Regions from separate parts of the Shinella sp. M31 genome, predicted to be linked through region 1. Evidence: predicted binding sites of a transcription regulator. Region 1 holds the regulator's gene; each other region holds the start of a gene.
What was found. Region 1 encodes LexA, which represses DNA repair genes until DNA is damaged. Its sites were predicted from a motif close to TGTTCNNNNTGTGTTCNG; they were not measured.
Positions count from the first base shown of each region.

Region 2: a site for LexA is predicted at 4,346-4,363, ahead of ACOZKU_RS21260 (YifB family Mg chelatase-like AAA ATPase). Genes of this name have one in related genera too.
Region 3: a site for LexA is predicted at 3,343-3,360, ahead of ACOZKU_RS11140 (ImuA family protein). Genes of this name have one in related genera too.
Region 4: a site for LexA is predicted at 2,884-2,901, ahead of ACOZKU_RS12490 (energy-coupling factor ABC transporter ATP-binding protein). Genes of this name have one in related genera too.

Region 1 is NZ_JBLZPH010000095.1:11,907-19,758, reverse strand. It holds gene glp (gephyrin-like molybdotransferase Glp) at 1-392, shown strand, start outside; gene ACOZKU_RS16090 (beta strand repeat-containing protein) at 555-3,392, opposite strand; gene lexA (transcriptional repressor LexA) at 3,958-4,686, shown strand; gene ACOZKU_RS16080 (ComEC/Rec2 family competence protein) at 4,829-7,357, opposite strand; gene gltA (citrate synthase) at 7,663-7,852, shown strand, end outside.
Region 2 is NZ_JBLZPH010000134.1:2,972-10,823, forward strand. It holds gene ACOZKU_RS21235 (endonuclease/exonuclease/phosphatase family protein) at 1-614, shown strand, start outside; gene ACOZKU_RS21240 (cupin domain-containing protein) at 707-1,210, shown strand; gene ACOZKU_RS21245 (hypothetical protein) at 1,325-2,101, shown strand; gene ACOZKU_RS21250 (linear amide C-N hydrolase) at 2,177-3,190, shown strand; gene gshB (glutathione synthase) at 3,290-4,234, shown strand; gene ACOZKU_RS21260 (YifB family Mg chelatase-like AAA ATPase) at 4,483-6,012, shown strand; gene ACOZKU_RS21265 (VOC family protein) at 6,062-6,457, opposite strand; gene cysK (cysteine synthase A) at 6,622-7,590, opposite strand; gene ACOZKU_RS21275 (LysE family translocator) at 7,719-7,852, opposite strand, start outside.
Region 3 is NZ_JBLZPH010000072.1:21,627-29,478, forward strand. It holds gene ACOZKU_RS11130 (error-prone DNA polymerase) at 1-1,116, opposite strand, end outside; gene ACOZKU_RS11135 (Y-family DNA polymerase) at 1,113-2,636, opposite strand; gene ACOZKU_RS11140 (ImuA family protein) at 2,551-3,312, opposite strand; gene ACOZKU_RS11145 (hypothetical protein) at 3,487-3,792, shown strand; gene ACOZKU_RS11150 (hypothetical protein) at 3,846-4,169, opposite strand; gene ACOZKU_RS11155 (GlxA family transcriptional regulator) at 4,237-5,256, opposite strand; gene ACOZKU_RS11160 (DMT family transporter) at 5,377-6,240, opposite strand; gene ACOZKU_RS11165 (PLP-dependent aminotransferase family protein) at 6,395-7,768, shown strand.
Region 4 is NZ_JBLZPH010000077.1:3,916-11,767, reverse strand. It holds gene ribB (3,4-dihydroxy-2-butanone-4-phosphate synthase) at 1-616, shown strand, start outside; gene ACOZKU_RS12500 (hypothetical protein) at 697-1,656, shown strand; gene ACOZKU_RS12495 (winged helix-turn-helix domain-containing protein) at 1,667-2,866, opposite strand; gene ACOZKU_RS12490 (energy-coupling factor ABC transporter ATP-binding protein) at 3,049-3,729, shown strand; gene ACOZKU_RS12485 (energy-coupling factor transporter transmembrane component T family protein) at 3,723-4,328, shown strand; gene ACOZKU_RS12480 (biotin transporter BioY) at 4,358-4,921, shown strand; gene ACOZKU_RS12475 (class I adenylate-forming enzyme family protein) at 4,926-6,413, shown strand; gene ACOZKU_RS12470 (thiolase family protein) at 6,397-7,584, shown strand; gene ACOZKU_RS12465 (GFA family protein) at 7,581-7,852, shown strand, end outside.

The DNA.
Region 1 (7,852 bases):
TCGCCATGCGCCCCGGAAAACCGCTGATGGTCGGGCGCCTCGGCGATGTCAGGATCGTCGGCCTTCCCGGCAATCCCGTCTCCAGCCTCGTCTGCGCCCTGCTCTTCCTCGAGCCCCTGGTGCGTTGCCTCGCCCACCTGCCGGCGAAAGACCGCATTCACAAGGCGTTCACCGCCGTACCGATCAAGGAAAACGACCATCGCCAGGACTATGTGCGCGCCCGCATCACCCGCGGACCCGATGGTGACCTGCGCGTTACCCCCTTCGACAAACAGGATTCGTCCATGATGCGGATTTTCGCCGACTCCGAAGGCCTGCTCATCCGCCCTCCGAACGCGCCCGCCGTCGAAGCCGGCACGGCCTGCGACGTGCTGCTGGTGCGCGAACCGTAGGCCGCCGGAAGCAAGGCGCCGGAAGATCCGACGCCTTGAACATTCAAGCCGATCCTATCTCGCGGCAACGCCGCTGGAGCATTTCCAGCCGAAGCGAAGTCGCTTTGCCTGGAAATGCGGTAATACAAGAACCTAAAGCATTTCCTGCGAACCGGAACTGCTCTAGACGATGAAGAAATCGGCATTGGTGATGCCGAGCCCTGCAGAAAGCGTCGCAAACAGCACCGATCCACCCGCCGCATTGCCGTTGCTGTCGTAGAACAGCTTCCCGGTATCGGTTTCGTAAATGATGCGATCGTTGGAATCGCCTGCCGTGCCGCTCGTATTGGCGACGAACTGCGCGGCACTGAGGACGCCCACACCGACAATTGCGTTGAAGATGGCATTATCCAGTTGGATCGTGTCGTTGGCGAAGTTGAAGTCCGTGATGGAATCGACGTTGGCGGCCCCGAGCGCCGTATTGAACAGGAACGTGTCGTTCCCGCTGCCCCCGGTCAGCGTGTCATTGCCGGCCCGACCGTTCAGCGTATCGTTGCCATTGCCGCCGATCAGGACGTTGACATTGCTGTTGCCCGTCAACGTGTCATTGAAGGCCGAACCGGTCAGATTTTCGATCGATGAATAGGTGTCGCCCGCCGCGTCGCCGGTATTGCTGGCCGGCGTTGTCAAGCTTGCAACCACACCGGCCGCGGCCGTCTGATAGGAGGCCCTGTCCGTTCCATTGCCGCCTGACAACGCGTCGGCGCCGGCCCCACCGATCAAGGTGTCGTTGCCATCCTGCCCGAACAAATTGTCGCTCCCGCCGAGGCCGGAGATCGTGTCCGCGCCATTGCCGCCGAGAATGCTGTTGGTGCCGTTATTGCCCGTCAGCGTGTCGTTGAAGGCCGAGCCGGTTAGGTTTTCGACCGAATTATAGGTGTCGCCAGCTGCCTCCCCGGTGTTGCCTCCCGAACTGGAAAGATTGGCGATCACGGCCGCGGCAGCATCCTCATAGGTCACCCGATCGCTTCCGGCGCCGCCGGAAAACTTGTCCGCGCCCGCGCCACCGAGCAGGACGTCGTTGCCATCGTTGCCGAAGATGTTGTCGTTTCCGCCGAGGCCGGAGATCCTGTCGTCACCGTTCCCACCGAGAATGCTGTTGGTGCCGTTCGTGCCGGTCAGGGTGTCGTTGAACGCAGAACCGGTGAGATTCTCGATAGAGTTGTAGGTGTCGCCAGCCGCTTCACCGGTATTGCCTCCCGGGCTGGAAAGGCTTGCGACCACGCCGGCCGCCGCATGGGCATAGGTGACCCGGTCGGAACCGGTTCCGCCGGACAGATAGTCGCCACCCGCGCCGCCGTCCAGTACGTCGTTGCCTCCCGTGCCAAACAATTCGTCACGCACCGACGTTCCGCGCATCGTTTCGTCGTCGTTGTCGCCGAGGATGATCAGCCGGTCGCCCTCACCGACATTGGGATTGAAATCCTGCACTTGGAGTTGTGACAGGTCGACCGAGGTGGCATCGCGCATTTCGACGCGGAAACGGTCAGCCGTACCGACAGCCGCAAAGTCGAGAACGAGATCGGCTGCAAGGCCGGCTCCGATCTGGTCGGCGCGGACGATGACGAGCTTTTCCGGTGCCACGGCCTCGAACTCGATTTCCTCGACAGAGATGATCGTCGTGTCCACGAGGCTGATGTCGCCGGTGGCCAGGATGCGGTCGGAATCCGCACCGCCGTCGATCGTGTCGTTGGCAAAGGCGTCGAGACCGCCCCCTTGGAACGTATCGTTGCCGGCATTGCCCGACGCGATGTCGTGCAGCGAATCGACCTGGATCGTATCGCTTGCACCGTCGCTGACGCTGGTGCGGATCAGTTCGTTCACTTCGCCGGTGATGCGGCCGGCGTCGCCGTCGGTATCGCCGCTATCCTGCCATACGGTGACGAATTTGCCATTTTGCAGGATGCCGAGGGCAGACAGAATGTCGCGGTCGAGACCTTCCGCCGCGATTGCGAATTCGCTCGCCAAGTTGGCCGACAAGGCATTGCCGTTCTGATCGAAGATGCGGGCGAAGATGTCATCGACAGTGCCGTTAAAGGGGCGCGTCCAACTGACGACGATGAAGCCGTTCGACAGGACGGCAATGTCGGGATCGACCTCGTCTACGGTGCTTGAGGTGTTGACCTTGATGAAACCGGTCTGGGCGACCCCGTTGGCGTCGAAAATTTCGAGCGTGATGCCATTGCCCAGCGTGCCGCCTTCTGCCCAGCCGGAGTCCGTGTAAACCACGGCCCAATTGCCGTTCGGCAGCGCCGCCAATGCTGATTGCGTGTTGTCACCGAAGCCATCGATCACGAAGTCTGCGGTGCGCAGGCTGCCGTCGGCATTGTAGATCGTGGCCCTGAGCGGCTGGTTGGCCGGGTCGGTGTCCGTATAGGTGACGACGAAGCCGCCATCGGCCAACCCGACGACGGACGCGTCGTTCTGGATGCCGACGGTCGCCGCATTGACTTGGGTGAAGCTGCCCAACTGGACGCCGGTGTCGCTGTAGCGGCCGAAGAAGATATTGCCTCCGAACGTAAAGCTGATGACGAAGCCGCCCCCGCTGAGCGCGCTGGTGATCGGGTCCTCGAAAGCGATCGACGGACCGCTCAGGGTCAGTTCGCCGCCGACAGCATTGCCGTCCTGGTCGAAGATGCGGCCGATCAGTTCGCTTTCGGCCGGGTTGTTGTCATCCCACACGACCAAGACGTTGCCATTGGCAAGCTTGGTCAGCGAAGGCTTTCCGGGAGGCTCAGTGTTGGCGTCGTCATAGGGGACGCGGAAACTGCCGACCTGATTTGAGTCGGCATCGTAGAAATCCAAGAGAATGAAGTTGCCGTTTGCGGTATTGTAAGCGGCGACGAAGCCGCCATTGTCGAGTCCCAGCACGTCCGGCAGGATTTGGGTACCCGGCGTGAACGTATTTACCCCGAACTGGGCGGTCGTGGTGGTCGTGGCGAAGGTGGTTGTGACGGTCATCGGTAACACTCCTGAACTGCTGTGATTGATCGGAATTCAGCGTGATTTCGGTAGAACCGCGGTTTCATGCGAACGCATTCAACAGCGCGCATCAGGCCACTCGACAAGAGAAAGGCCAGTGAACAAGACGACATCTTTGCTTGCGGAGTCGGGAACACGGGTGTCGTCAGCCCGTGTTGCATAGAGGAGCTGCCCATCGCAGATGGTTCGGTTCACAGAGAAGACAGAGAGGAAATCCCTTCCCCCAACGCGACGTAGTTTCGCGTTGAGGTGCTCCTTCAGTCCTTGAGCGCGTCGTTCTCAATGACGCCTCGAAATAAAGAACGCGCGTGAATCCGAGCTTATTCTATAATTATCTTTTTTTCTTACATTTGATATCCCACAGGACCCTAGTACGGCGCAAGGCAAGCCTCCCGCATCCCTTGACCGGTATCCGTGCCGTTCCTTTTGGCCAGTACGGGAGCACGGTTTCATCGCCATATTGTTTCAGCGGCCCCTTGCGGAACACATATGGAACAGATAGTGTCTGTTCTGGATTTGTTTCACGATTCTCGGTGGAGAGGCCATGCTGACGCGCAAACAACAGGAACTGCTCCTGTTCATTCACGAGCGTATGAAGGAATCCGGCATCCCGCCGTCGTTCGACGAGATGAAGGACGCGCTGGATCTCGCCTCCAAATCCGGTATCCATCGTCTCATCACGGCGCTCGAGGAGCGCGGCTTCATTCGCCGCTTGCCCAACCGGGCGCGGGCGCTCGAGGTCATCAAGCTTCCCGAAGCCTATTCGGCAAGCCAGCAGCCCCGTCGCGGCTTTTCACCCACCGTTGTCGAAGGCAGCCGCGGCAAACAGCCGGCGGCACCGACGCCCCCGCACCGGGTCGCAACACCGCAATCAGACGTCATGTCGTCTTCGGTCTCCGTGCCCGTCATGGGCCGTATCGCCGCGGGCGTGCCGATCTCCGCCATTCAGAACAACACGCATGACATCACCGTCCCGGCCGAAATGATCGGTAGCGGAGCTCACTACGCGCTGGAGGTCAAGGGCGATTCGATGATCGAAGCCGGCATCTTCGATGGCGACACGGTCATCATTCGCGATACCAGCAGCGCCAATCCCGGGGAAATCATCGTGGCGCTCGTCGACGACGAGGAAGCCACGCTGAAGCGCTTCCGCCGCAAGGGTGCATCCATCGCGCTCGAAGCCGCCAACCCCGCCTATGAAACCCGCATCTTCGGACCGGATCGCGTGAAGATCCAGGGCAAGCTGGTCGGGCTTATCCGGCGTTACAACTAAGCGAACCCTGCCGGAGGCGCTCGTGCTATAGCGCGCCTCTGAGAGTGCATACCTGCTTTCTGGATTGTGCGCCTTCATCAAGGCGCCGAGCCTGTGCGGTTCTAGGACTGGATTTGCCGGACCGGCCAACGAGGTGTTGAGCTCAAAAATCGCTCGGGCTGATCGCCTCGACGTCAATGAAGCCGCCGTGAGCGCCGCTTTGGCGACGGTCTCCCTCGGCGTTGCCGCTGGTGTAAGTTCCGGTTCGCCAGTCATAGGTGCGGTGGCGCGACCACGGGCGATCCAGCGTTTCAACGGCAGGCGTGATGCTGGCTTCGAGCATGAAGGGAGCATTTTCCTCCTCGGCGGCAATGATCTCCAGGGCTCCGGTTCGCCGCAGGTGTCGGGCGGTGATGAGCTTTGCACCGGAGCGGCACGCAGCGGTGCGAAGCGGCACCTGCGTGATGACGAGGTCTGCGAGATCGCAGGCCGTGCCGAGGAACGCGACGTCTTCCAGCGTGGCGATACGCCATTCGTTTGGTGAAACGGCCACGCAGAAAGCCTTGGTCTCGCAGACGAAACCCGCCTGCTTTGCCGCCGCGTCGAGCGCGGACAGCATGGCCGCTTTCGCCTTTTCGCGATTTGCCTTGTGGCGTGGCGATTTTCGTTTTTTCGTGGTTTCGTCAGCAGCATCCTGTACTTCGACCGTCAGCCCGGCGGTCTTTCGCATCGTCGGCTTGACGACCTCGTCCAGCCGCAGGGCCCGGCGCCATTGCGCATAGACGAAATCCGGCGGGCGGGCACGGTTCGTCGCAACCCCACTCTCGCGCAGGATGGCGACGAGGCGGCCGTCTTCCGAGACCAGAACCTCGGGCCTTCTGTGATCACCGGGCCGGAATGCGACGGCGATGCCGATCAGCACGAGCAATGTTCCCGCATGGCGAAGGCGCGTTCTGAGGATACAGACGAGCCCGCCGCCGAACCCGATCAGCAGAAAGGCGGCGAACGGGATGCGGCCGGTGACGATCTCGCCCTTCCAGCTCGCCACCCAGTTGGACAGGGCGATCATCCACTCGATCCCCTTGCCCATGATCGCGAAGGGAATGGCATCGAGCCCGAAAGGCATCAGCAGCACGGCGACGAGGCCGAAGGGCATGACGATGGCGCTGATGGCGGGCATGGTGAGGAGGTTGCCCGCCAGCCCATAGGCCGGAATCCGGTTAAAGTGGCCGATCGAATAGATCAGCGTCGAAAAACCGCCGATCAGCGAGGAGAGCACCAATCCGCCGAGGAAGCGGCCGGCCGAACCGCCGGCGGCCGGCAACACCCCGCCCCGGCTCTCCCGTTTCACCGGCCGCTCGCGCCATGCCGCATAGCCGGCGACAAGCCCCAGCGTTGCGGCATAGGACATCTGAAAACCGGGATTGGTGACCGCCGACGGCGTAATCACCAGGATGAGGATGGCCGAGAGCGCGACATTGCGCAGGCTGATCGCCGACCGGCCGAACAGCACGGCGACGAGCATGACGCAGATCATGATCCACGACCGAACCGCCGAAAGCGCCCCGCCCGAGACGAGAATATAGAGCGTCACCATGACGAGCGCCCCGGCGGCGGCGATTTTCTTTGCCGGATATCGCTCGGCAAAACCGGGGATCAGCGCCATCAGCATGCGTGCGCCGACGAGAAACGTGCCGGCCGCCAGCACCATGTTGAGCCCGGATATCGCCAGCACATGGGCGAGCCCCGCCTGCCGCAACGCCTCCACCGTTTCCGGGCTGATCGCACGCTGTTCGGCCGTCACCAGGGCGGCGGCGATGGCGCCTGCATCGCCGCCGATCCGGCCGCGGATATGCTCGGTCAGATTGTTGCGCCATGTCGCGATCTCCTGCCGGATCCGCTCCTCAAGACCCGCCGGTTTCGCCGCAACCTGTTGCGGTGCCTTATAGAAATAACCAACCGCGCCATTGCCGGCGAAATAGGCATCGAAAGCGAAATCGTTGAGCCCGGCCAAAGCGGGGCCGGATGGTGGATTGAGCCGTGCACGGCCTGCAATGCCACCGCCGATCGGGATCGATTCGTGCCGGTTGCGCGCGAGAACCGTCACCACACTGGGTGCACGCTTTAGGATGGGATCCTGTGTCGCCGTCAGCGCGATGCGGTAGCGGACAGCGCCCCGCTCGTCGCTTTCGCGCGACAGCACGCGGCCGGTAATCTGCGTGGTCACCGGTGCGTCGAGCAGGACGGTATCGAGCCGGGCGCTTTCGAAGGCTGCAAGCAGCATGCCGACAGGCACAAGAAACGCAGCCCCGGCGGAAAGCGCCCGCCAATCCTCCCGGTGGCGCAGGCGCCAGGCGGGCCAGAAGGTGGCACAGGCGAGAACAAAAAGAGCGAGAACGGAGGGATCGGAAAGAGCAGCAAACCAGAGAGCGGCTCCCGCGCCGAGAAAGACCGGTACGAACAGAAAGAAATGACCGTGTGCCCGTTCCTCGGCAAAGGCGGCGTGCATGTTTTTTGGTGGAAGAACGGCGTGCCGAAGCCGGCTTTCGATCCGTCTCAGAGCGGCAGGCAACGCGCCCCCGTGCTGCACGTCATCGAGTGCTATCGGTGGCGATGGGACGTCGGAAAACGTTCGCCAGGCGTCGGCCTCGCGCAGTGCCTCCCGTTTCTCCGCCTCCTTCACCCCGGCCATGATCCCGGCCCCTTTTTCTGCCACCATAATGCAATCGACGACAAAAAACTTCAATCAACAGTAGGCGGGAAAAATACTAAGCCAGCAAGATAGGATGCGCCCTCCGCAATTGCGCGGGCACGCGCACAGGTTGCTTGCAACTTCGTCGAAAGGGTAGATATTGCGTTGCCGGAACGCTTATTTTCGCAGTGCACAATTTGCCTTTCGTATTGCTTGGCAGGGCACCGTAAATGGGCTAGCAAAACGAGCATGTTCATGGGTGCGGCACAAATGCGTGCCACCATTCGAAACAACGGAGGATCGTCATGACAGGAACTAGCGCGGGTGTATCGATCGGTGGCAAGACAGTTGAGCTGCCGACGCGATCCGGGACGATCGGCCCCGATGTGATCGACATCGGCACCCTCTACAAGAATACCGGCGCCTTCACCTACGATCCCGGTTTCACCTCCACCGCATCCTGCGAATCGAAGATCACCTATATCGACGGCGACG
Region 2 (7,852 bases), on a different contig from region 1:
TCGGCTCCGAGACGGAGCTGGAATTTTGCAAGGACGACTTCAACAGCCGCGGCCTGCACGGCAACGGTCTTCTCTCCACCGTGCCGCTGCACCAGCCCTTCCTGCTGCGCCTTGAAGGCGAACGCCTGTGGTTCACGGGCGCGGTCGACCAACCGCGGCTTGGCGAGCGCATGGCGATCGGCGCCGTCATCAACTCCGAATCCGGACCGCTCGTGCTCGCCTCCACCCATCTGGAAAGCGCCACGACGGCCGCCTGGCGCGAGCGGCAGACGGTCGGCCTGATCGATGCGCTCGACGCCGCCTTCCCCGGCCTGCCCGTGCTCATCGGTGGCGACCTCAACACCGGCAACCATGCCGGCGGCGATTTCGAGGCGGAAGGCCTGTTCGCCCGCGCCGCCGAGCGTGGTTTTACTCGCCACGGCGGCCCGCTCGATGTCATGACGACGCGTCCGAGCCTCATCACCCGCTGGCCGGAGCGCGCGATGAAGCTCGACTGGTTCCTGTCGCGCGGTCTTGCCGTGTCGGAAACGGCGATCGTCTCATCCCTCTCTCCCGCCGGCCGCCCGCTGTCCGACCACGACCTCATCACCTGCCGTATCGATGGTTTCGCCTGAAAGATGACCGTTGCATAAAATGCGACGGATTGTTTGAACGGCGCTGTTACCGATTTCGCGTAAGGCTTTCCCCGGATTGTAAGGGGGATGAAATGGTCCTGAAACTGATGCTCGTCACCATGGTCGGCGCTGCAATGCGTTCGAAAGCCGCCGAAGAGAAGATGCCGCGGCCGTTGATCTCGGCCTCGCTCGATGAGCTCGAAATGGCGCCGAAGCCGATCGAGCCGTCCTGGGTGCTCGCCGGCAACCCGCAGGCCCGGCTTTCGCTGCATTCTCGCGCTTATGACGACCAGGCGACGACGGCGATCTGGGATTGCACGGCCGGAACCTTCCGCTGGTATTTCGGCTGGGACGAAACCGTGATGATCCTCGAAGGTGAGGTTCACATTACCGCCGAGGACGGCAGCCAGCGCACGCTGAAGGCCGGCGACATTGCCTATTTCCCCGGCAAGAGCTGGGCGACCTGGCACATCGAAACCTACGTGCGCAAGATCGCCTTCTGCCGCAAGGAATTCCCCACACCGATCAATCTGGCGCTGAAGTTGCGCGATCGCCTGCGCGGCGTCACTGCGTCCTCCGGTGGGCTTGCGGCCTGACATTTTCCGAGCCTTGTCAGAAGTATGGTATTGCGTATTGCTGGTGGCGCTGTAGCCTTTGGTCGCAACGCATGAGGGTTCTTGATGGTGCTGCGGTGGTTTGGCCGGTTGGCAATTCTTCTGATCGTCGCGGGTGGCCCATCCGCGCACGCTGACGATTTCGATTCCGCGCGCCTCGCCTCTGACAGCGAATGGCGGGTCATTGTCAGCCCCTATGTCTGGGCCGCTTCCTTGAAAGGCGATGCGACGCTTGCCGGCCGTACGACGGATGTCGACGTGCCTTTCAGCGACGTCCTTGGCCATCTCGATTTCGCGGTCATGGGCAATGTCGAGGTGACCAATGGCCAATGGGGCGTCTATTTCGATGGGCAGCATGTGCTGACCAGCCAGGACGAGGAAGTCTTCCATCACCAGCTCGGCCTCGACATCCAGACCACCATTCTGTCGGCAGGCGCCTTTTACAAGGTCTATGAAGAGCAGCTCGGCGGCGTAACCGTTTTCGGCCAGCCGCGCCGCTTTTCCGTCGAGCCGACCGTCGGCGTGCGCTGGACGCGCCTCAAGGCGACGGTTGATGCCGGCTTCCTCAAAACGACCAAGCGGGCAGATTGGACCGACCCCTTCGTCGGCCTGCGCCTGAACGCCGACCTCAACGATCGGTGGACGGTGAATGCCGAGGCCGATGTCGGTGGTTTCGGCACCGGCTCCAAGCATAGCGTCAATGCCCAGGCCTATCTCGGCTACCGCACCCATATGGGCAATTTGCCGACCATTCTGCGCGTCGGCTATCGCGTGCTCTCGCAGGATTACGAAGGTGATGATTTCACCGGCAACAAGTTCAACTGGAACGTGACCCAGCATGGACCGGTCGTCGGCCTGTCCATCCGCTTCTGACGCAGGGAGAAGACCATGCGACGCACCACTATGCTCAAAGCCCGGACGTCCGTCCTCGCACTTGCCGTGTCCTGCATGGCGTTGGCGCCGGTCGCCGAGGCCTGCACGCGCTTCGTCTATCTCGGGCCGAACGACAACATCGTCACCGCCCGTTCGATGGACTGGAAGCTCGATGTCGCGACCAATCTCTGGGTTTTCCCGCGCGGAATGGAACGCAACGGCGAGGTGGGGCCTAACTCCCTGAAATGGACCTCGAAATACGGCAGCGTCATCGCAACCGGCTATGATGTGTCGACGACCGACGGCATGAACGAGCGCGGCCTCGTTGCCAATGTGCTGTGGCTGGTGGAATCGGAATATCCGAAGTATGACCAGAGCAAACCTGGCCTGACGATCGCCGCCTGGGCGCAATATGTGCTCGACAATTTCGTGACGGTCGACGAGGCAGTGGCCGATCTCGCGAAAGAACCGTTCACCATCGTGTCGGACAGCGTGCCCGGCGAGGAGCGTCTGACGACCTTGCACCTTTCCATTTCGGATGCGAGCGGCGACAGCGCCATCATCGAATATATCGACGGCAAGCAGGTCATCCACCACGACCGCTCCTATCAGGTCATGACCAATTCGCCGACCTTCGATCAGCAACTCGCCCTCAACAGCTATTGGAAGCAGATCGGCGGCACGGTCATGCTGCCGGGCACCAACCGCGCCTCCGACCGCTTTGCGCGCGCCTCCTTCTATGTGAATGCCATCCCCAAGGCCGAGGATCCGAACCGTGCCCTGGCCAGCGTCTTCAGCGTGATCCGCAATGTCTCCGTGCCCTTTGGCATCACGACGCCGGACGAGCCGAACATTTCCTCCACACGCTGGCGCACCGTGGCCGATCACAAGCGCGGCCTCTATTTCTTCGAATCCGCGCTGACGCCGAACACGTTCTGGGTTGATCTGAAGAAGATCGATTTCGCACCGGAGACCGGCAAGGTGCTGAAGCTCGATCTCGGCAAGGATCAGGACCACACCTATTCCGGCGATGCCACGGCGGATTTCGTCCCTGCCGAGCCCTTCCATTTCCTCGGCCTGCAGCTCTGACCGTTTTGCCGGGCCGAAGACGCGCCGATTTCGCCGCTGCGGCGTTGTCTTCACGCCCGCGACATCCTAAATGTGCCGGGCATTCCTGAGGGGACTTTCATGGCTAAGATCAAGAACGTCGCGGTCCAGATGGACCACGTGTCGACCATCAACATCGCGGGCGATTCCACCTTCGCCATGAGCCTCGAGGCGCAAAGCCGCGGCTACAAGCTTTTCCATTACACGCCGGACCGGCTCAGCCTGCGCGACGGTACGGTCTATGCCAGCGTCGAGCCGATGGAGCTGCGCGACGTCAAGGGCGACCACTATACGCTGGGAGCGCCCGAACGCGTCGATCTCTCGACCATGGACGTGGTTCTGCTGCGCCAGGACCCGCCCTTTGACATGTCCTACATCACATCCACACATCTCCTGGAGCGCATCCATCCCAAGACGCTCGTTGTCAATGACCCGGCCTGGGTGCGCAATTCGCCGGAAAAGATTTTCGTCACCGAATTCGCCGATCTGATGCCGAAGACGCTGATCACCCGCGATCCCGCCGAAATCCGCCGCTTCCGAGACGAGATGGGCGACATGATCCTGAAGCCGCTCTACGGCAATGGCGGCGCTGGCGTCTTCCATTCCACCAAGGACGATCGCAATCTGTCCTCGCTGCTGGAAATGTTCGGCCAGATGTTCCGCGAGCCCTTCATCGCCCAGCAATATCTGCCGGATGTCCGCAAGGGCGACAAGCGCATCCTGCTCGTCGACGGCGATCCGGTCGGCGCGATCAACCGCGTGCCGGCCGAACACGATGCCCGCTCCAACATGCATGCCGGCGGCCGCCCGGAGCCGACGGAGTTGACGGCGCGTGAGAAGGAAATCTGCGCCCGCATCGGCCCCGCCTTGCGCGAGCGCGGCTTCCTGCTCGTCGGCATCGACGTCATCGGCGACTATATGACCGAGATCAATGTGACCTCGCCGACCGGCCTGCGCGAGGTCAAAAAATTCGGCGGCGCCGACATCGCAGCCCTGCTCTGGGACGCGATCGAACGCAAGCGCTGAGGCCGTTTCCGGCCTTGCCGTGACGTTTCGTTCGCGGACGTCCCGGCTTCGTTCCGCAAATGCAACCGAGTGCAACCGGCGCGCGGAAAATCGTGCGGCGGGTTCTATAATTGTTCTTGTTTCATTCCGTGTTTCATGCCAGATTTGCAGCTGCAACCCAGGGGCGGGTGAGCGGACTGTTTTCGGCATAAAAGTGTTGCGGCATTGCCGTGCTTTGAGCGCGCTGCCGCGGGACGGGCGGAGCGATCATGGTGGCGCGGGTTTGTACGATTGCGTTTCAAGGCATCGAAGGCGTGCCCGTCGATGTGCAGGTCATGGTGGCGCCCGGCAAGATGGGCATGCAGATCGTCGGTCTCGCCGACAAGGCCGTGGCGGAAAGCCGCGAGCGGGTGCAGGCGGCCCTCCACGCCTCCGGTCTCTCGCTGCCGCCCAAGCGGGTGACGGTCAATCTTGCGCCGGCGGATCTGCCCAAGGAAGGCAGCCACTACGATCTCGCCATCGCGCTCGGCCTGATGATGGCGCTCGGCGCGGTGCCGGCGGATGCACTGGAGGATTTCCTCGTCATCGGCGAGCTCAATCTCGACGGCACGATCGCCTCCGTCGCCGGCGCGCTTCCCGCCGCCATGGGCGCCAATGCACTCGGCAAGGGCTTGATCTGCCCGGCGGAGAATGGTGCGGAAGCGGCCTGGGCCGGCGGCGGGCTCGAAATTCTCGCCCCGCGCAGCCTGATCGCGCTCGCCAACCATTTCAAGGGCACGCAGGTTCTCGCCCGCCCGGTGCCGGCAGTCCGCGCCGCGGCAGGCGATTTGCCTGACCTCCTGGATATTCGCGGACAGGAAAGCGCCAAGCGGGCGCTGGAAGTCGCCGCGGCCGGCAGTCACAATCTCCTGATGGTCGGTCCGCCCGGCTCGGGAAAGTCCATGCTCGCCGCGCGCCTCGCCGCCATCCTGCCGCCGCTCGCCCCGGCCGAACTGCTGGAAGTCTCGATGATCCATTCCATCGCCAGCCAGCTTTCCGGTGGGCGCCTGTCGGATCGCCGCCCGTTCCGTACGCCGCACCATTCCGCCACCATGGCGGCGCTGGTGGGCGGCGGCCCGCGGGCAAAACCCGGTGAAGTGTCGCTCGCGCATAACGGCGTGCTCTTCCTCGACGAGCTCCCCGAATTCACGCCGCAGGCGCTCGATGCCTTGCGCCAACCGCTCGAAACCGGCGAATGCATCATTGCGCGTGCCAATCATCGTGTCAGCTATCCCGCCGCCGTCCAGCTCGTCGCGGCCATGAATCCATGCCGGTGCGGCATGGCGGGCGAGCCCGGCCGCAGCTGCGCCCGGGGTCCGCGCTGCATGAGCGATTACCAGGCCCGTGTCTCCGGCCCGCTGATGGATCGCATCGATATCCGCATCGACGTGCCCGCTGTCTCCGCGACGGATCTTATCCGCCCGATGGCCGGAGAGCCGAGTGCGGTTGTGGCAAAGCGCGTCGCCCAGGCGCGCGCCCTGCAGGCCGATCGTTTCGCCCGCCTCGGCATGGGCTTGGTGACCAGCAACGCGCGGGCCTCGACCGCGCTGGTCGAAAAAGTGGCCGAGCCTGATCCCGCCGGCCTCCAGCTGCTGCGCGATGCGGCGGAGAAGATGCGCTTTTCCGCCCGGGGCTATCACCGCGTCCTCAAGGTCGCCCGCACACTCGCCGATCTCGACGAGTGTGCGATCGTCGGTCGTATCCATCTTGCCGAGGCGATTTCCTACCGGATTGCCGGCGAGCGGCTTGTCACGGCCTGATGGCCGATGTCAACGGGGCCGAATATGCATCCGCCCGCTATCTCCGGTGTTACGCCGGTCCTTTGAAAACCGCCTCGATATGGTGCCCGTCCGGATCGACGACGAAGGCGGCATAATAGGTGGGGCCGTAGTGCAGGCGCAGACCGGGCGGGCCGTTGTCGCGGCCGCCGGCAGCAGTGGCTGCCGCGTGGAAGGCATCGACGGCCGGACGGCTCGGTGCGGCAAAGGCGATGTGGAAGCCGGGGCCGGGCGCGCGGGCATCGTCGTCGGCTTTGATGGCCAGCTTGTCGCCACCGCCCGACGGCCCGTAGCCGACGGCCTGGCCGGCTTCGCCGGGCCGCAGGTCGGACCAGACGCGTGTATAGCCGAGCGGCGCAAGCGCGGCGTCGTAGAAGGCCGCTGAACGGTCGATGTCGTGAACGCCGAGGGAGAGGTGATGAAGCATGGCGGAGAGGATGATAGTCAGTTTGGAGTTGGATACCGCATGGCCGGGCCATGCGGTGATCTTATGCCGAAGCCTTTCAGCCGAAGCGCGTTCGCTTCGGCTTTGGGGGATACGGCAGACAAAACCTTTGAAGCTTCCGCCAAACCGGAGCTGCCGGAAAGGCGTTAGCTGGCGAGCCCTTCGAAGAGTGCAGTCGAGAGATAACGCTCGGCGAAGGAGGGAATGATGACGACGATGGTCTTGCCGGCATTTTCCGGGCGGCTGCCGACCTTGGCGGCGGCGGTGAGGGCGGCGCCGGAGGAAATGCCGACCGGCACGCCTTCGAGCCGCGCCACGAGGCGTGCATTGGCGAAGGCCTCGTCATTGCTGACGGTCACGACCTCGTCATAGACTTGCCTGTCGAGGATGGCGGGGGCAAAGCCGGCGCCGATGCCCTGGATCTTGTGCGGGCCGGGATTGCCGCCCGAGAGAACCGGGCTGTCGGCCGGCTCGACGGCAACGACCTGGAAGCCGGGTCTCCGGGCCTTCAGCACCTGTCCCACGCCGGTGATCGTGCCGCCCGTGCCGATGCCCGAGACGAGGATGTCGACGGCACCATCGGTGTCGTTCCAGATTTCTTCCGCGGTCGTGTTGCGGTGGATCTCCGGATTGGCCGGGTTTTCGAACTGCTGGGGAATGACGGCGCCGGGAATGGTGCTGGCCAGTTCCTCGGCCATGGCGATGGCGCCCTTCATGCCCTTCGGTCCTTCGGTCAGCACCAGCTCTGCGCCGAGCAGCGCCAGCATCTTGCGGCGTTCGACCGACATGGTCTCCGGCATGGTCAGGATGAGGCGATAGCCCTTGGCGGCGGCGGCGAAGGCGAGCGCGATGCCGGTATTGCCCGAGGTCGGCTCGATCAGCGTCGATGTGCCGGGCGTGATCTTGCCCTGGGCTTCCAGCGCCTCGATCATCGCCACCCCGATGCGGTCCTTCACCGAAGCGATCGGATTGAAGAATTCGAGCTTGGCCAGGAGGTTGGCGACGACGCCTTTTTCCTTTGCAAACTTGTCGAGCCGCACGATCGGCGTATCGCCGATGGTTTCGGTGATGGAGGCGTAGATACGGCCGCGGCCGGGCTTGCGGGGTTCGCTCATCGGGGTCTCCTCGTTATTGTCGGAGAGAAGATAGGAGGGAACGCGACGCGAGACGAGTCCGGATTTCGCGGGAAAACGGTTTCAGACGGAATAATCGGATTGCCGGTAGGCCAAAGCCTGAGAAACCATCACGCCGCGCGGGTGGCGATATAGGCTGCCGTCCCCGCGAGAATGCCGGCGGCGACGCGGTTCAGCCGCTGCAAGGCCTTTGGCTGCTTGAGCAGGACGCGGGCGCGCGCGGCAAGCGCGATATAGGGCACGA
Region 3 (7,852 bases), on a different contig from region 1:
CGGCTCTCCGCGCTGTTCCGATACGAACCGCTCAAAAAGCAGGCCGTTATTCCTGGCGTCTATGGCGGTGATGCCAAGAACATAACATACCGCACTATTGGCCGCCGACCCCCTGCCTTGGCAAAGAATATCGACCGAGCGTGCATAACGGACAATAGAGTTCACCGTCAGGAAGTAAGGCGCATATTGCTTCTTTTCGATAAGCTGCAATTCATCATTCAACTTCTTTATGACGGAATCGGGCACCCCATCGGGATACCGCTTTTTTGCCCCCTCCCACGTATATTTCTCCAACGCCTCCTGCGGCGTGAGATGCGCATATTCCTTTTCTTCGGGATATTGGTACTGCAATTCATCCAGCGAGAATGTGCAGCGTCCCACGATATCGATCGTGCGCTGGAGCGCTTCGGGATAACGCGCGAAAAGACGGTGCATCTCGGCCGGTGGCTTGAGGTAGCGGTCGGCATGGCGTTCGCGCAGGAAGCCGGCATTGTCGATGACGACGTTGTGGCGGATGCAGGTGACGATGTCCTGCAGCATGCGGCGGGCCGGTTCGTGGTAGAGCACGTCGTTGGTGACGACCGTGGGCACGCGGTATTGCGCAGCGAGGTTGGAGAGGTCGAACAAGCGCAGCTGGTCGTTCGGCCGGCGGCGGAGCGTCAGGGCGAGGTAGCAACGGCCCGCGAATGTTTCCGAGAGGCGGCGCAGGTGAAAGGCGGCGGTGTCGTCGGCCTCGTCGGGCACCAGCACAGCAAGCAGGCCTTCGTTCCATTCGATGACATCCTGCCAGTCGAGATGGCATTTCCCTTTGCCGGCTTTTTTCTTGCCGATGGTGAGCAGGCGGCAGAGCCGGCCATAAGCTTCGCGGTCCGTCGGATAGACGATGAGCGACATGCCGTCGACAAGATCCAGCCGGCAGCCGACGACGAGGCGAATGCCGTTTTCCTTCGCCGCGCGATAGGCCTGCACGACACCTGCCAGGCTGTTGCGGTCGACGACGGCCATGGCTTCGATGCCGAGTGCGCTTGCCTGGGCAAACAGTTCCGCGCAACTGCTCGCCCCGCGCAGGAACGAGAAATGCGAGGTGACCTGAAGTTCGGCGTAGCGCGGCGTCATGCGAAAATCCCGTGCAGGAACCAGCGGCCCGCGCCGTTGATGATGTGCTGCTCCTCGCCCGATCGGAACAGCCAGAAGCGCTCGCCCTCGGCATCCTCCACCTGGAAATAATCGCGCACGGCGGAAAGCTCGGCATCGCGTTTCCACCATTCGCCAAAGATGCGCTCGGGGCCATCGGCGCGCTGCACGCGCCGGCGCACGCCGCGCCAGGTGAAGAAGGCGGGCGGGTGATCGGGCATCAGCGCCATGACATCGATCGGCTCGGGGCGGGCCAGAAGCCGCGCCGGGCGCGGCCAGCGGCCGGGCCAGGTCGCGCCGTCATCGGGCGCAAGCGGCGCGATACGGTGGATGGAGCGTTCCGGCACGTCGCTTTCGACCGGCGCAAGACGATAGAGCCGGCGGGCGCCGATCCGGTTGGCAATGACATCGACGAGACCGGCGATGTCAGCCTGTTCCTCCTCGATCAGCGAGGAGACGGCTTGATGCAGGACAAGCGGTTCCGCAAGCGTCGCCGTGAGGTCCATGATCTCGATGCCGAAGCCCGGATCAATCGTCTCGATACGATCGCACAGCAGCCGGACGAGGCGTTTTTCATCGCGCACGGCGCGTGCCGTGCCGACGCGGATGGCCTGCAGCGTATTGTCGAGGCGGTGGAAGATCAGATCCAGCCGGCGGGCACCGAGGCCGCGTTTTTCCAGCGCCCGGCAGAGATCGCCGACGAGGCCTGACGTGTAGCGCGCGATGGTCTCGGCCGCGCCGATCGGCTCACCGAAGACCTTGCGCGCGCTGACGACTTCAGGATCGCGCAAGGGATCGACGGGCTCGGAAACCGTGCCCTGCACCTGGTCGAGCCGTCGGCCGAGGCCTGCGCCGAAGCGCAGCACGAGGGGCGCGCGCGGCACGGCGAGCACCTCGCCGATCGTCGCAAAGCCCAGCACATGAAGGCCGGTCACGGTTTCCGGCGGGATCCTGAGGCCGGGGATCGGCAAGGGCGCCACGATCCTGCCGGTCTCGCCCGGCGGGATAACGCAGACGGGTGCGGCCAGGAACCGGGCGGCGGCATGCGCCGCACCCCACGTATCGGCCACCGCCGCGCGGGCGAAAATGCCGGAGGCGCCGAGCCGGTTGACGAGGCCGGCCAACATGCGCTCCTCGCCGCCATGCAGATGGTCCGCACCGGTCGTGTCGATGACGAGCCCATCCGGCGGATCGGGCGCGACGATGGGGGCATAGTGCTGCAAGGCCCAGAGGGAGAGACGATTGAGGGCTGCGGCATCGGCGGCGGGATCGGCCGGCAGGGTAAGAATGTCGGGCACCAGCGCATGGGCCTTGGCAAGCGGCATGCCGACGCGTAGGCCCGCCTGCTCGGCCACCCGGCTCACCGCCGTGAGAACACGGCGCGCGCCGTCGCGGCCGACGAGAACGAGCCGCTGGTCAGCCGGTGGCGCCGCGGCTCCGAGGGAGCGCCGCAGGCGATCGATCGGCCAGCCGGGAAGAAAAAGCGATACGACCCTCGCCATCGGTAGCCTCCACATCAAACTCCGCCGCGGCACCCGCCCGGCAACGCGTCAGTTCCAGCAGCCATCGCGCCCGGCCGATGCCCGGCACGGGAAGGGGGAGCGACGGCCGGACGGACACCCGCCAGCGCGTCACGGCGGCCGTCGGCTGATCGAAGACTGCCGCCTCCTTACGGTCCCGGAAACGGCGAAGCGCGAGGCCGAGCGTGCCGCCGGCCTCCGCCGCCAGTTGCAGGCGGCGCGAGGCGGTCATCGACAGGCGCGCGACTTCGGCCACGACGGCGCCGAGCCCGCCATGACGCAGCCCCTCCTCGAAACAGAGGAGCAAGCTCTTTTCGTCGCCCGCCTCGACATAGATGACCCGGCCGGGCGCCAGTCCCGCCTGCGCCAGTGCGGGCGCAAATAGGTCCGGACGGGTCAGGCACCAGAGCACCTGCCCTTTCGTGCGCGCCGCGACACCGGCGGCAAAGAGCATGGCGGCCGCACCCTCGACGGCGTCATTGCCGCCGCCGCAGACCTCATGCAGGCTGGCCAGCGCCAGCCCGCCGCCCGGCAGGCGCTCATCGATTTCGGGCACACCGAAAGGCAGTACCGCTCGGTCGCGCGCCGCGCGGCCGTCGAACTGCCGGATGCGGTCGCGCAGATCGGCGACAACGGCACTGGCGGCGAGGGCGGACATTGGCGGGGCAGCTCCTTGACGAAAGACGTTCGTTCTCTTTTTGTTCTTAAACGAAAAGAGAGTCAATCACTCCTGCCGGCCCGCAACGATCACAGTTTGAATCAGAGACGGGAACCAAGTGGCGCGGCGGAAGTTCTACCCTTTGCCATTCCATTCAATCCAGGAGACATGTCCATGGCTGACGAAAAGAGCACCGGAAAGCGCACGCTTGGCGTCGTCGAGGGGCGAGACAACATTTCGGAAGAAGTTCGCGCCGCCGAGGCGGAAGCCTCGATCAACGAGCAGATCGAAGCCTTGAAATCGGAGATCAGCCGGATGAAGGAATCCGCAGGCCTGATTGCCGAAGGCACCGGCCAGCTCGCCGTCGCCAAGGCGGAATCGCTGCGCGAAGATTTGCGCCAGACCATCCAGGCCAATCCGCTGGCAACACTCGCGGGCGCCGCCTTCATCGGTTACCTCTTCGGCCTGCGCCACCGCTGATTTTACCTATCGAACAGCATAAAAAAGCCCGGCATTGCCGGGCTTTTCCGTGTTCAGAACCAGCGCTGGCGACGCGGCGGCTCGTTTTCGAGCGAGCCGAGCAGATAGCCCAGCACGACACCGGCAAGACCGGCGGCCAGAACGACGGTCGAAAGACCGGCCGGATGCTCGCGGGCGGCCTGCGCGACGGCAGCACCCTCGGAGCGCACATATTTCGTTGCCGAGCGCACGGCCGGGCGGGCCGCATCCACGGCATTGCCGGCGCGATCACGGATCGTTTCATAGGCCTCGCTGCCGCGATCGCTGAGATCCTTCTGGAGCGTGGCGATCTCGGCGCGAAGGGCGGAAATCTGGGATTGAACGTCAGTGCTTGCCATTGCGGTCTCCTTGTCAGAATGGTGACCGAACGGATGGCGGGCGTCTTGGTTCCCGGAAAAGGCGAAATCAGCTCGCCTGGCGGCGTCCGTCGCGACGGATCTGCGAGGGCGTATCGTCGAAGGCCGCGCGGAAACGGCGGGTGAAATGCGACAGGCTCTCGAAGCCGGTCTCAAGCGCGATCTCGATCAGCGGCTTGTTGGTGCGCACCACCATGTTGAAGGCGGCCGCCATGCGGATCTTCATGTAGATCGTGCTCGGCGAGGCGCCCATGTCGCTCTCGAACAGGCGCTCCAGCTGGCGGCGGGAGACGCCGGTCATAGTGGCGATGCTGTCGATGGACAACAGGTCTTCCGTGTGCTGCTCCATCATCATGATGGCGAGATGCACGCGGCGGTCGCGCGCCTCCAGCCCGAGCGGATTGCGCGGCTGAAGGTCGGTGGCGTCGCGCCGGTGGCGGATCTGCAGGATTTCCAGCGCATTGCGCTCCGCCGCCTCGCCGACATGATGGCGCACGAGCGTTGCGGCCAGATCCGCGACGCTGCTGCCGCCGGCACAGGTGGCGACCTTGCCGTCGAAGCGGAAAATCTGCTCGGAAGTCGCCTCGATATCGGGGTAACGGGCCCGGAATTCGCGGTGGTGCAGCCAGCTCACGCAGGCCGTATGCCCCTTGAGCAAGCCCGCCTCGGCAAGGACGAAGCTGCCGGTACAGAGGCCGATCAGCCCGACGCCGGCCTTGGCGGCCTTGGCCAGATAGGCGCGTGCATAGCTGTCGATCGGCTCATCCACCTTGAGCAGGCCACCGACCACGGCGATGTAGTCGAAAGCCGAGGGATCGGCAAAGGGGGCCGTCGGCGCGACCTGGATGCCGCTCGACGAGGAGATGAAATTGCGCGAACTGCTCAAGACGTCCCAGTCGCAATTGACGCGGCGGGAGCGGTCTTCACTATCGCTGGCAAGCCGCAAGGTATCGACGAACAGCGCAAAGGCGGAGAGCGTGAAGCTTTTCGACAGGATGAAACCGACGCGCAACGCCTTGGGCGCCGCGTGGTTGCCCGTCTCCCGCGATGTCCGCACATCCACCGTCATCCGCATCTCCCGGGCGGTCTGCCGGGACAGGATCGTCGCCAGCCAGGACCGCCGTCGATATTCATAGCAGATTTCGCCCCACCGCTCCATTCCTTGCACAGCGTTTGTATGCTGATTGGCTTATCTGGCAAATTTGCGCGCCCCGGCAACGCAGGCGACGATGGCGAGCGTAGTCAGGAGCATCAGCGAGCTGACGTGCTCATGCAGTAGGAAGGCGGCGAGCAGCAGGCCGAAGAAGGGCTGAAGCAGCTGCAATTGCCCGACCGCCGCAATGCCGCCGCGTGCCAGCCCGCGATACCAGAAGACGAAGCCGACGAGCATGCTGAAGACCGAAACATAGGCCAGCCCCGCCCAGGCGCCGCCGGCAATGTCGGACCAACTGTCCGGCAGCGTCGCAAGCGCGATGACGGCCATCAGTGGCAACGCGAGGATCAGCGCCCAGGAAATGACCTGCCAGCCGCCGAGCGTGCGCGACAGTTTCGCGCCTTCCGCATAGCCTAGTCCACAGGCGATGATCGCCGCCACCATCAGGAGATCGCCGGTCAGCGAGACCTCCGCGCCGGAATTCAGCGCGAAGCCCACCACCATCGCGCTGCCGATGACGGAGAACAGCCAGAACAGCGGCTTGGGCCGCTCCCCGCCCCGCAGCACCGCGAAGACCGCGGTTGCCAGCGGCAGAAGCCCGACGAAAACGATGGAATGGGCCGATGTGATATATTGCAGCGCGAGCGCCGTCAGCAGCGGAAAGCCGACGACGACGCCGAGCGCGACGATGGCGAGAGAGAAGAGATTGTCCCGCGAGGGCTTGCTCTGACGCAGCGCGACGAGCAGCGCCGCCCCCAACAGCGCGGCGATGACGGCCCGCGCCGAGGTCAGGAAGAGCGGCGAAAAATCCGCCACCGCGATACGAGTCGCCGGCAACGACCCGCTGAAGATGATGACACCGGCAAGCCCGCTGCCCCAACCGTCCATGGATGTTTTCATGTGCACCTCGCATTCGCCGGGAAAATACGCGCGCGGGGCTGGCCGGGACAGAAACAAAACCATACAATATCGAATAACTGTACCAGCTTCAGAAGCCATACACTTGAGCGAAGCCTTGCCCGAAACCGCAAGAGGAAGCCGCACCGAACAGGTGATGGCCGCCATTCGAAACCGCATCGCCGGCCGGGCGCTGGCGCCGGGCGATCGTCTGCCGTCGATCCGCGGCCTCGCCGCCACGGCAGGCGTGTCGCCGTCGACGGTCGTCGAGGCCTATGACCGGCTGGCCGCCGAGGGCTTGATCCGGCCGCAACGCGGCTCCGGCTTCTACGTCTCCCATGCCGCCCCGCCGCCACTGAAGCTGGCGGATGCCGAAACGCCGAAGGCCCGCGCGGTCGATCCGTTCTGGGTATCGCGCCAATCGCTCGATGCCGAGGACGGCACGCTGAAACCCGGCTGCGGCTGGCTGCCGGCGGAATGGATGCCCAACGAGGCGCTGCGCCGGGCAATCCGCAGCCTCGCGCGCTCAGACGACGCCATGCTCGCCTATTACGGCCATACACGCGGCTCCAACGCGTTGCGACGGCTGCTGCTCGGCCGCCTTGCGGAAGAAGGCGTGGCCGCCAGCCCCGAGCAGCTGATGCTGACCAATACCAGCACGCAGGCGCTCGATCTCGTCTGCCGTTTCCTGCTTCGCCCCGGCGACACCGTGCTGATCGACGATCCCTGCTACTTCAATTTTCAGGCACTGCTGAAAGCCCATCAGGTCAAGGTGATCGGCGTGCCCTACACACCGGCAGGCCCCGATGTCGCGACGTTCGAGGCGCTGCTTTCGGCGGAGCGGCCACGGCTCTACATCACCAATTCGGCGCTGCACAATCCGACCGGCGCGACGCTCTCGCCGCAGGTCGCGCACCGCCTGCTGAACGCGGCCGCGGCGAACGACACCGTCATCGTGGAAGACGACATCTTCGCCGATTTCGAGCCGGAGCCGACGACGCGGCTTGCGGCACTCGACGGCCTGCACCACGTCATCCGCATCGGCAGCTTCTCTAAGACGCTCTCGGCCTCCGTGCGCTGCGGCTATATCGCGGCACGGGCGGACTGGGTCGAGGGGCTGGTCGATCTGCAGATCGCCACCAATTTCGGCGGCCCGAGCCCGGTCTCCAGCGAGATCATCGCCCATATGCTGGCCGGCGGCTTCTATCGCAAACATATGGAAGAGCTGCGCCGCCGCTTGGTGCGCGCGCGGCGCGAGACGGCCGACCGGCTGGCGCGGCTCGGCATCACGCCGTGGCTTTCGCCACGCGGCGGCTTCAATCTCTGGTGCCGGCTGCCGGAAGGGCTGGATTCCGGCGAGGTCGCGCAGGCCGCGGTCGCCGAAGGCGTGGTGTTTGCGCCTGGCAATGTCTTCAGCGTCTCGCAAACGGCCGGCAGCTTCATGCGCTTCAACGTTGCCCACATGGGCGACCCGCGCATTTACGATGTACTGGCGCGAGCGCTGGAGCGCAGACACTATCCAGAATTCTGACCATCGGCGGGCTAGCGCTCAAGACGGGCGAGGAAAGGCTCGGCGCGGGTGACAACCAGCCCTCCGGTGCGGCGCAAGCATTGC
Region 4 (7,852 bases), on a different contig from region 1:
CGTGATCAGCGAACTGGTCAACGACGACGGCACCGTGATGCGCGGGCCGCAGGTCGCGGCCTTCGCGGAGAAGAACGGCCTGAAGCAGGTCTCCGTCGCCGATCTCATCGCCTATCGCCAGCGCAAGGAAACCCTGATCGAGCAGGTCGGCAGCTTCGACATCGAGACGCCCTACGGCAAGGCCAAGGCCCTGACCTACACCCTGCCCTGGGATCCGATGCAGCACCTCGCCGTCGTCTTCGGCGACATCCGCGACGGCGTCGATATTCCGGTGCGCCTGCATCTCGAAAATGTCGGCGACGACGTTTTTGGCGCGGGGCGCCAGATCGACGGCATCATGAAGCGCATCGCCGAACAGGGCCGCGGCGTCATCGTCTATCTGCGCGAAGGCTCCGTCGGCGTCGGCGCATCCCAGACCGCGCGCAGGAGCAAACACGACGGCGAAGGCCACGACGAGGCGCAGGCGCGCGAAAGCGAATGGCTGGAAATCGGCCTCGGCGCGCAGATTCTGAAGGATCTCGGCATTACCTCGATCCGCCTGATGGCCTCGCGCGAGCGCCACTATGTCGGCCTCGAGGGCTTCGGCATCCAGATCAGCTCGACGGATCTCTGCTAACCCCGAATATCCCGCGGTTCCGAAACGTTTGCCTTTGGCGCGACGGTTCGGATCGCGGGATTTCTTTGGGGAACTACGGCATGTGGGATTTCAGCATCGGCAAGACCATCGGCATCCTGCTGAAGACCATGCCCTTCATCCTCACGCGGATGGTGATTTATTTCGTCATCACGCTTGCCTTCATCCTGGCGAGCGGAACGGGTGCCGGCATCGGCTACGGCGTCGGCTCGCTCTCCGACAGCCCGGAATCCTTCGCTGTCTGGGGCGGCATTTTCGGCATGGGGCTGGTCGGCACCGCCGTCTACTGGGCGCGCGAATGGCTGCTCTACATGGTCAAGGCCGCCCATATCGCCGTCATGGTCAAGCTGATCGACGGTGAACCGCTGCCGGACGGCAAGGGCCAGGTCGCCTATGGCCGCGAGGTCGTCACCGCCCGCTTCGGCGAGGCGAACGTACTTTTCGCGCTCGACCAGCTCATCAAAGGCGTAATCGCCGCCATCACCGGCCTGCTCGGCGGCATCGCGGCGTTCCTGCCCATTCCCGGCCTCGACGGCGTTGTGCGCTTCGCCAACACCGTCATCCGCCTGTCGCTGACCTATGTCGACGAGATCATCCTCGGCTACAACATCCGCACCGGCAGCGACAATGCCTGGGAAAGTTCTCGGCGCGGTCTTGTACTTTACGCTCAGAACGGCCTGAAAATGGTGAAGAACGCCGTCTGGCTCTCGGTCTTCCTGTGGATTCTCTCCATCGTCGTCTTCCTCCTGGCGCTGGCACCGGCCGCGGCCGTGGTCTATCTCTTCCCCGGCGACCTCACCGCTCTCACCTTCATCGTCGCCATCGTCTTCGCCTGGGCCTTCAAGGCCGCCGTGCTCGAACCCTTCGCCATCGCCGCCCTCATGGCCGTCTATTTCGACACGATCCGCGGTCAGGTGCCGGACCCGGACTGGGACGCCAAGCTCACGGGTGCCTCGGAGAAGTTTCGCGCGCTGACGGACCAGGCCAAGGGTGCCTTTGGCGGGCGGGCGGTGACGGCGTGAAGCCGAGGGCCTAGCCCGCCTCGCCATTCCACCCGTCGAGATACCGTACGCTCTCGACACCCGTAAACTTCGCAAGCCTCGCCAGCTCCGCCTCCAGCTTCTCCAGCCGTCCTGCCGAGGCGCGGACCTTTGGCTCCCACCAGAGGCGTTTGACGTCGAGCGTGCCGGCCTTGCGGTCGGCCTTCATGTCGATGCGGCCGACGAGGCGGTCGCCTTCGAGGAGCGGGAAGACGTAGTAGCCGTACTGGCGCTTGGGTTCCGGCACGAAGACTTCGATACGGTAGTAGTAGCCGAAAAGGCGTTCGGTGCGGTTGCGGTCGCGGATCAGGGGATCGAAGGGCGAGAGGACGCGCAGGCGGGCGGGTGGCTCGGGAATATCGCCGAGATTGTCTGGAAAGCCATCGAAGGCGTAGGCGATGCGCGGCTTGCCGCCATCGGCGGTTTCGATCGAGACGGGGCGCAGTTCGTCGCGGTGTGCATCCACCCATGTCTTCGCCTCCTCCGGCGAAATCAGCGCCCAGAAGGCGGCGATTTCGCCATGGGTGGCAAAACCGAGCCGCGTCAGCGCGCTGCGGCAGGCCCAGTCGACGAAGGCCTCGTGCTCGACGGCGGGTTCGTGATGGTGCGGCGGCACCACGCGTTCGGTGAGATCATAGACCTTCTGGAAATTGTCGCGCCTGGCTATGCTGAGTTTTCCGGTGTGCCAGAGGAATTCCAGCGCCGTCTTGTTCGGGTGCCAGTTCCACCAGCCGCCGGATTTGTGATCGTCCGTCTTCAGCTCGCGCGATAGGACGGCACCGCCGGAGGCGATGCGTTCGTAGGTTTCCTCGAACGCCTTGTCGAAGCCCTCCCCCTGCCACTTGCTCCAGCGCGCGAGGATCGACGCTTCCTTGCGGCGGAAGCGGTGTTTCCAATAGCGGAAGAAGGCGCCCGGGATGATCGAGGCATCGTGCGTCCAGTGCTCGAAGAGATCGCCGTCCTTCTCCAGAAGCTCCGTCAGGTGCTCGCGCCGGTAGGTCTGGTTGCGCGAGAACAGGATCTGGTGATGCGCCCGCTCGACGGTGGCGATGCTATCCACCTGCACGAAGCCGATATCGTGGATGAGCTGCAGCAGCCCCGCCTTGCCGAGCTGCCGGCCGGGCGGTGCGCTGAGCCCCTGGCGGGCGAGGAAGATGCGCCGGGCGTCGGCATTCGAAAGAAGAATCGTCATGCCGGATGATAGGCATATATTCTTGGTTTGTTCCACCCGTTTTTCGCACACCGAAAAGGCCGCTTTCAACATCTTCTGCGGATTGTTCAACATTATCGGGGGAGCCCGTCGCAAAAACCCTTCGCACCTCCCGCTAAATTGCTTATAGGTCCTGCACCCATCCGCGAACCGGGACCTTGCTCTTGGACATCGTCTTTTCCGCTGCAACGGTGCGTTATGGCAGCCGCACGGCGCTCCAGCCGCTGGATTTGCAGCTCTCCGAACAGCGCATCGGCGTCGTCGGCCTCAACGGGTCAGGCAAGACGACCATGGCGCGACTGATCAACGGGCTCGTCAAGCCGACCGCCGGCACCGTCACGGTCGGCGGGCTCGACACGGTCGGGGACGAGCAGGCGGCGCGCGGCAAGACGGGCTTCATCTTCCAGAACCCGCAGCACCAGATGATCCTGCCGATCCTTGCCGAAGACATCGCCTTCGGCCTGAAGAACCGCGGGCTGGGCAAGGCGGAGATCGCCGGGCGCACCGAGGCCGTGCTTGAACGGTTCGGCATTTCGCACCTCGCGCGCCGGCGCGTGCACGAACTTTCCGGCGGCGAGACGCAGCTCGGCGCCATTGCCAGCGTGCTCGTCACCGGTCCGGAGCTTCTGATCCTCGACGAGCCGACCAATCAGCTCGATTTGAAGAACCGCGCGTTGATCGCACGCACCATTGCCGGCCTGCCCGAGCAGGTGCTGGTGATTACCCATGATCTGGCGCTGATCGAGGATTTCGACCGCGTTCTGGTTTTCCACGACGGGCGGCTTGCGGCGGATGACCGTCCGGCAGAGGCGATCCGCGCCTACCGGGAGATCGCGGCGTGCTGAACGGGCTGGATATCGAGGGCAATTCGCCGCTGCATCGCATTCCCGTGCGCGGCAAGCTGATCGTGCTGTTTGCCGCCGCCATCGTGCTGTTCCTGCTTTCCGATCTGCGCCTGCTCGTACCGGCACTCGGCCTTTCCGCGGGGCTCTATCTCTCGACGGGCATCGGTTTCGTTGAGGCGGTGCGGCGCACGCGCTTCGTGCTGTTCACCGTGCTGCTCGTCGCGGCGGCCAACACCGTCTTCCAGTCGCCGCATGAGGGGGCCGTCGTCTTCTGCCGGCTGTCGGCGCTGGTGCTGCTCGCTGCCGCCGTGACGGCGACGACCGGCATTTCCGCCTTCATGGACGAGATCACCCGGCTGATCACACCGCTGGAGCGGTTCGGGTTCGTGCGGGCTGCGGATGTCAGCCTTGCGGTCGGCCTCGTCATCCGCTTCGTGCCGGAGATTTTTGCGCGCTACGGCGAGATATCGGCCGCGCACAGGGCGCGCGGCCTGCCGGTGCGGCCGCTCACCCTGCTCGTGCCTCTCATCATCCTGACGCTGAAGGACGCGGACACGATCGCCATGGCGATTGACGCCCGCGGCTTTCGGCGGCACTAACAGCCATCCTGCCATCGGGGAACCCTGCCATGAACACCAGAGACATCGTCCTCATCGCCCTCTTCGCCGCGATCATCGTGGTGCTGGGCCTGCTGCCGCCGATCACGCTCGGCTTCATTCCGGTGCCGATCACGGCACAGTCGCTCGGCGTCATGCTGGCCGGCTGCATCCTCGGCGCCAAACGCGGCGCGAGCGCCGTGCTGCTCGTGCTGCTGCTCGTCGCCATCGGCCTGCCGGTGCTTTCGGGCGGTCGCGGCGGCCTTGCCGTCTTTGCCGGCCCGACGGCGGGTTATCTCGTCGGCTGGGTCTTCGGCGCCTTCGTCTGCGGCCTCGTCGCCGAACGCCTGGTGCGCGAAGAGCAGCCGGAACTGGCGCAATTCGTCTCCTTCCTCGCCGCGGCAGTGATCGGCGGCATCGGCGTCGTCTATCTCTTCGGCATGCCCTGGCTCGCCTATATGAGCGGCAAGGCCTTCTTCGAGACGGCCGTCGCCTCGCTGGTCTTCCTGCCGGGCGATCTCATCAAGGCCTTCGTCGCTATGCTGGCCGGCCGCGCCGTGTTGGCGGGCTACCCGCTCCTGCCGCAGCGCGCCTGAGCCGATGCCGCTTTCCGGCGCCCTCGAACGGCACGCCGCGCGAAATCCTGAAAACCCGGCCTTTCATCTGGATGGCCGGGTTTTGTCCTATGGCGCGCTCTCAGCCACGGCGCGGCGCCTCCATGCCACCTTTTCCGCAATGGCGCCGGACGGCCAAAGCAGCATCGGCCCCGACAACCGGCTGGTCGCGCTCGTCACCGGCAATCACGCGCTGTTTCCTGCCGCCTTCGCCGCCGCGACGTCGGGCCATATGTGCGCCGCCCTCATCGATCCGCATCTGCCCGAGGCCATCCGGCAGCGGCTGCTCGACAAGATCGATCCCGATCTCGTCGTCACAGCCGAAGGCGACGAACTGCGTGTCACCGATCCCAGGGGAGGTTTCGCCGAAATCATCACGGAGCAGGCGGAAGCGACCGATCCCGCCCTGCCGGAAGGGCAGGCGGATGCGCCCTTCCTCATCGTCTTCACCTCGGGCACGACGGCCGATCCGAAACCGATCATCCGCGACCGCCGGTCCTGGCGCATCAGCCTCGCCACCGGGGCACCGTTCTTCGGCATCACCGGGCAGACCAGCACCTACGCTCCCGGCCCCCTCGCCCATGGGCTTGCGCTCTATGCCATGACGGAGTGCCTGCTGGCGGGCGCCGCCTTCCATTCCACCCGGCATTTCGACGCGCACGCGGCACAAATGACGATCCGAGAGCACGCCATGCAGCGCCTCGTTCTCGTGCCGACCATGCTGCGCCGGCTCTGCGAGGGTGCGCCACTCGCTGAAGTCGCGGCCATCACCGTGGCAGGCGCGAAACTCACGGCGGGCGACCACGCGCTTTGCGGCAGACATTTTCCCGGCGCGGCGCTCAGGGAATATTACGGCGCCTCGGAGCTCGGCTTCATCACCGTCACGGCGCCCGGGGATGCCGCCTCCTCCACCGCCGTCGGAAAGGCCTTCCCGGGGGTTGCGATCTCGGTGCTCGACGCGGCCGGCAAACCCCTGCCCGCAGGCGAGACCGGCACCGTCTTTGTCGAAAGCCCGCTTGTGGCCACCGGCTATCTCGGTTCCGGCGACGGCACGGGGCTGGCGCGCTTCGGCGCGCTGGCGACGGTCGGCGATCTCGGCTTCCTGGAGGTGGACGGCACGCTCCATCTGCTCGGACGTGCCGGCGGCATGGTGCTTTCGGGCGGCAACAATATCTATCCTTCCGAGGTCGAGGCGGCGCTGCAAAGCCTGCCGCTGGTGCGCGCCGCCCATGTCTTCGGCCGCGACCATGCCGATCTCGGCAGCGAACTGGTGGGCGTGATCGAGCCCGCCGCACCGGGCTTGACGGCAGCGGCGCTCACCACGGCGCTGGCCGATCTCCTGCCGCGCTACAAGCAGCCGCGCCGGCTCTGGCTCTGCGCGAAAATGCCCACGACGCCCTCGGGCAAGGTGGAGGCCAAAACCGTGCGGCAGTGGGTGGCGGAGGAGAGCGATGTCCTTGAACCGCTCCGCTGATCCCGAACGCATTCCCGTCATCGCCGCGGCCTTCCGCACGCCGATCGGCCGGGTCAACGGCACGCTTTCGACCATCGAGCCGGCAAGCCTCGCCGTACCGCTCATTCGCCGCATCCTGCAGGACACCGGCCTTGCCGCCGAAGATGTCGACGACGTGCTGCTCGGCAATGCCGCCAACAGCGCCGGCAATTTGGCGCGGCTCGCGGCGCTGGAGGCGGGGCTTGCCGTTTCCGTGCCCGGAATGACCATCGACCGGCAATGCGGCTCAGGGCTGGAAGCGATTGCGCTCGCCGCAAGGCTGGTGACGGCGGGCGCCGGGCGCATCTATCTCGCCGGCGGCACCGAGAGCAGCAGCCGCGCCCATCTGCGCTTCCGCCCGCCGCTGACACCCGACGGCGTGCCGGAGCCTGTACGCCGTGCGCGCATGGCGCCTGACGCCATCGGCGACCCCGACATGGGCATCGCTGCCGAAAACGTCGCCCGCCACGCCGGCATTAGCCGGGCGCGGCAGGACGCCTTTGCGCTCGAAAGCCATCGCCGTGCCGTCGCCGCCCAGAAGGCCGGGCGCTTTGCCGGCGAGATCGTGCCGCTCGACACACAAGCCGGCCGCGTCGCGCAGGACGAATGCCCGCGCGAAAACACCTCGCTGGAAAAGCTGGCGGCGCTGAAGCCGGTCTTCCGCCCGGATGGAACCGTGACGGCGGGCAATGCCTGCCCGGTCAATGACGGTGCCGCCGTCGTGCTGGTGACCTCGCTGACCGAAGCTCGGCGGCGCGGCCTGACGATGCTCCTGGAACTCGTCGACAGCGCCACGGTCGGCGTCGATCCGAACCTGCTCGGCCTCGGCCCCGTTCCGGCGATGGAAAAGCTCGTCGCGCGCAATCCGGGTCTCGATGCCGCGAACATCCCCTATATCGAGTTCAACGAGGCCTTCGCCGCCCAGGTGCTCGCCAGCCTCGACGCGCTCGGCATCGATCACACGATCGTCAACCGCGAGGGGGGTGCGCTTGCGCTCGGCCACCCCTACGGTGCCTCCGGTGCGATCCTCGTCACGCGGCTCTTTGCGCAGATGCGGGCGGCGGACGCCGGAACCGAGGCGCTCGCCATGATGGGCATCGGCGGCGGCATGGGCATTGCGACTTTGTTTCGCAAGCTGGGGGAAACTGGATGAGCGAGAAGATCTATACCGGCGGCTGCCTGTGCGGCGCCATCCGTTTCGAGGCGACGGGGCCGGCGGAAAAGCCGCATACCTGCTCCTGCCGCTTCTGCCAGCAGCACACCGGCGCGCCCACCGCTGCCTGGGTGGAATTTCCCACGGAGCGCGTGCAATGGACGGGCTCGGGCGCAAAACCCTCGACCTGGCGCTCGTCGGATTATTCCAGCCGCGCCTTCTGCCCGGCCTGCGGCAGCTCCATCGGCGCCATCGACGACGAGCCGGT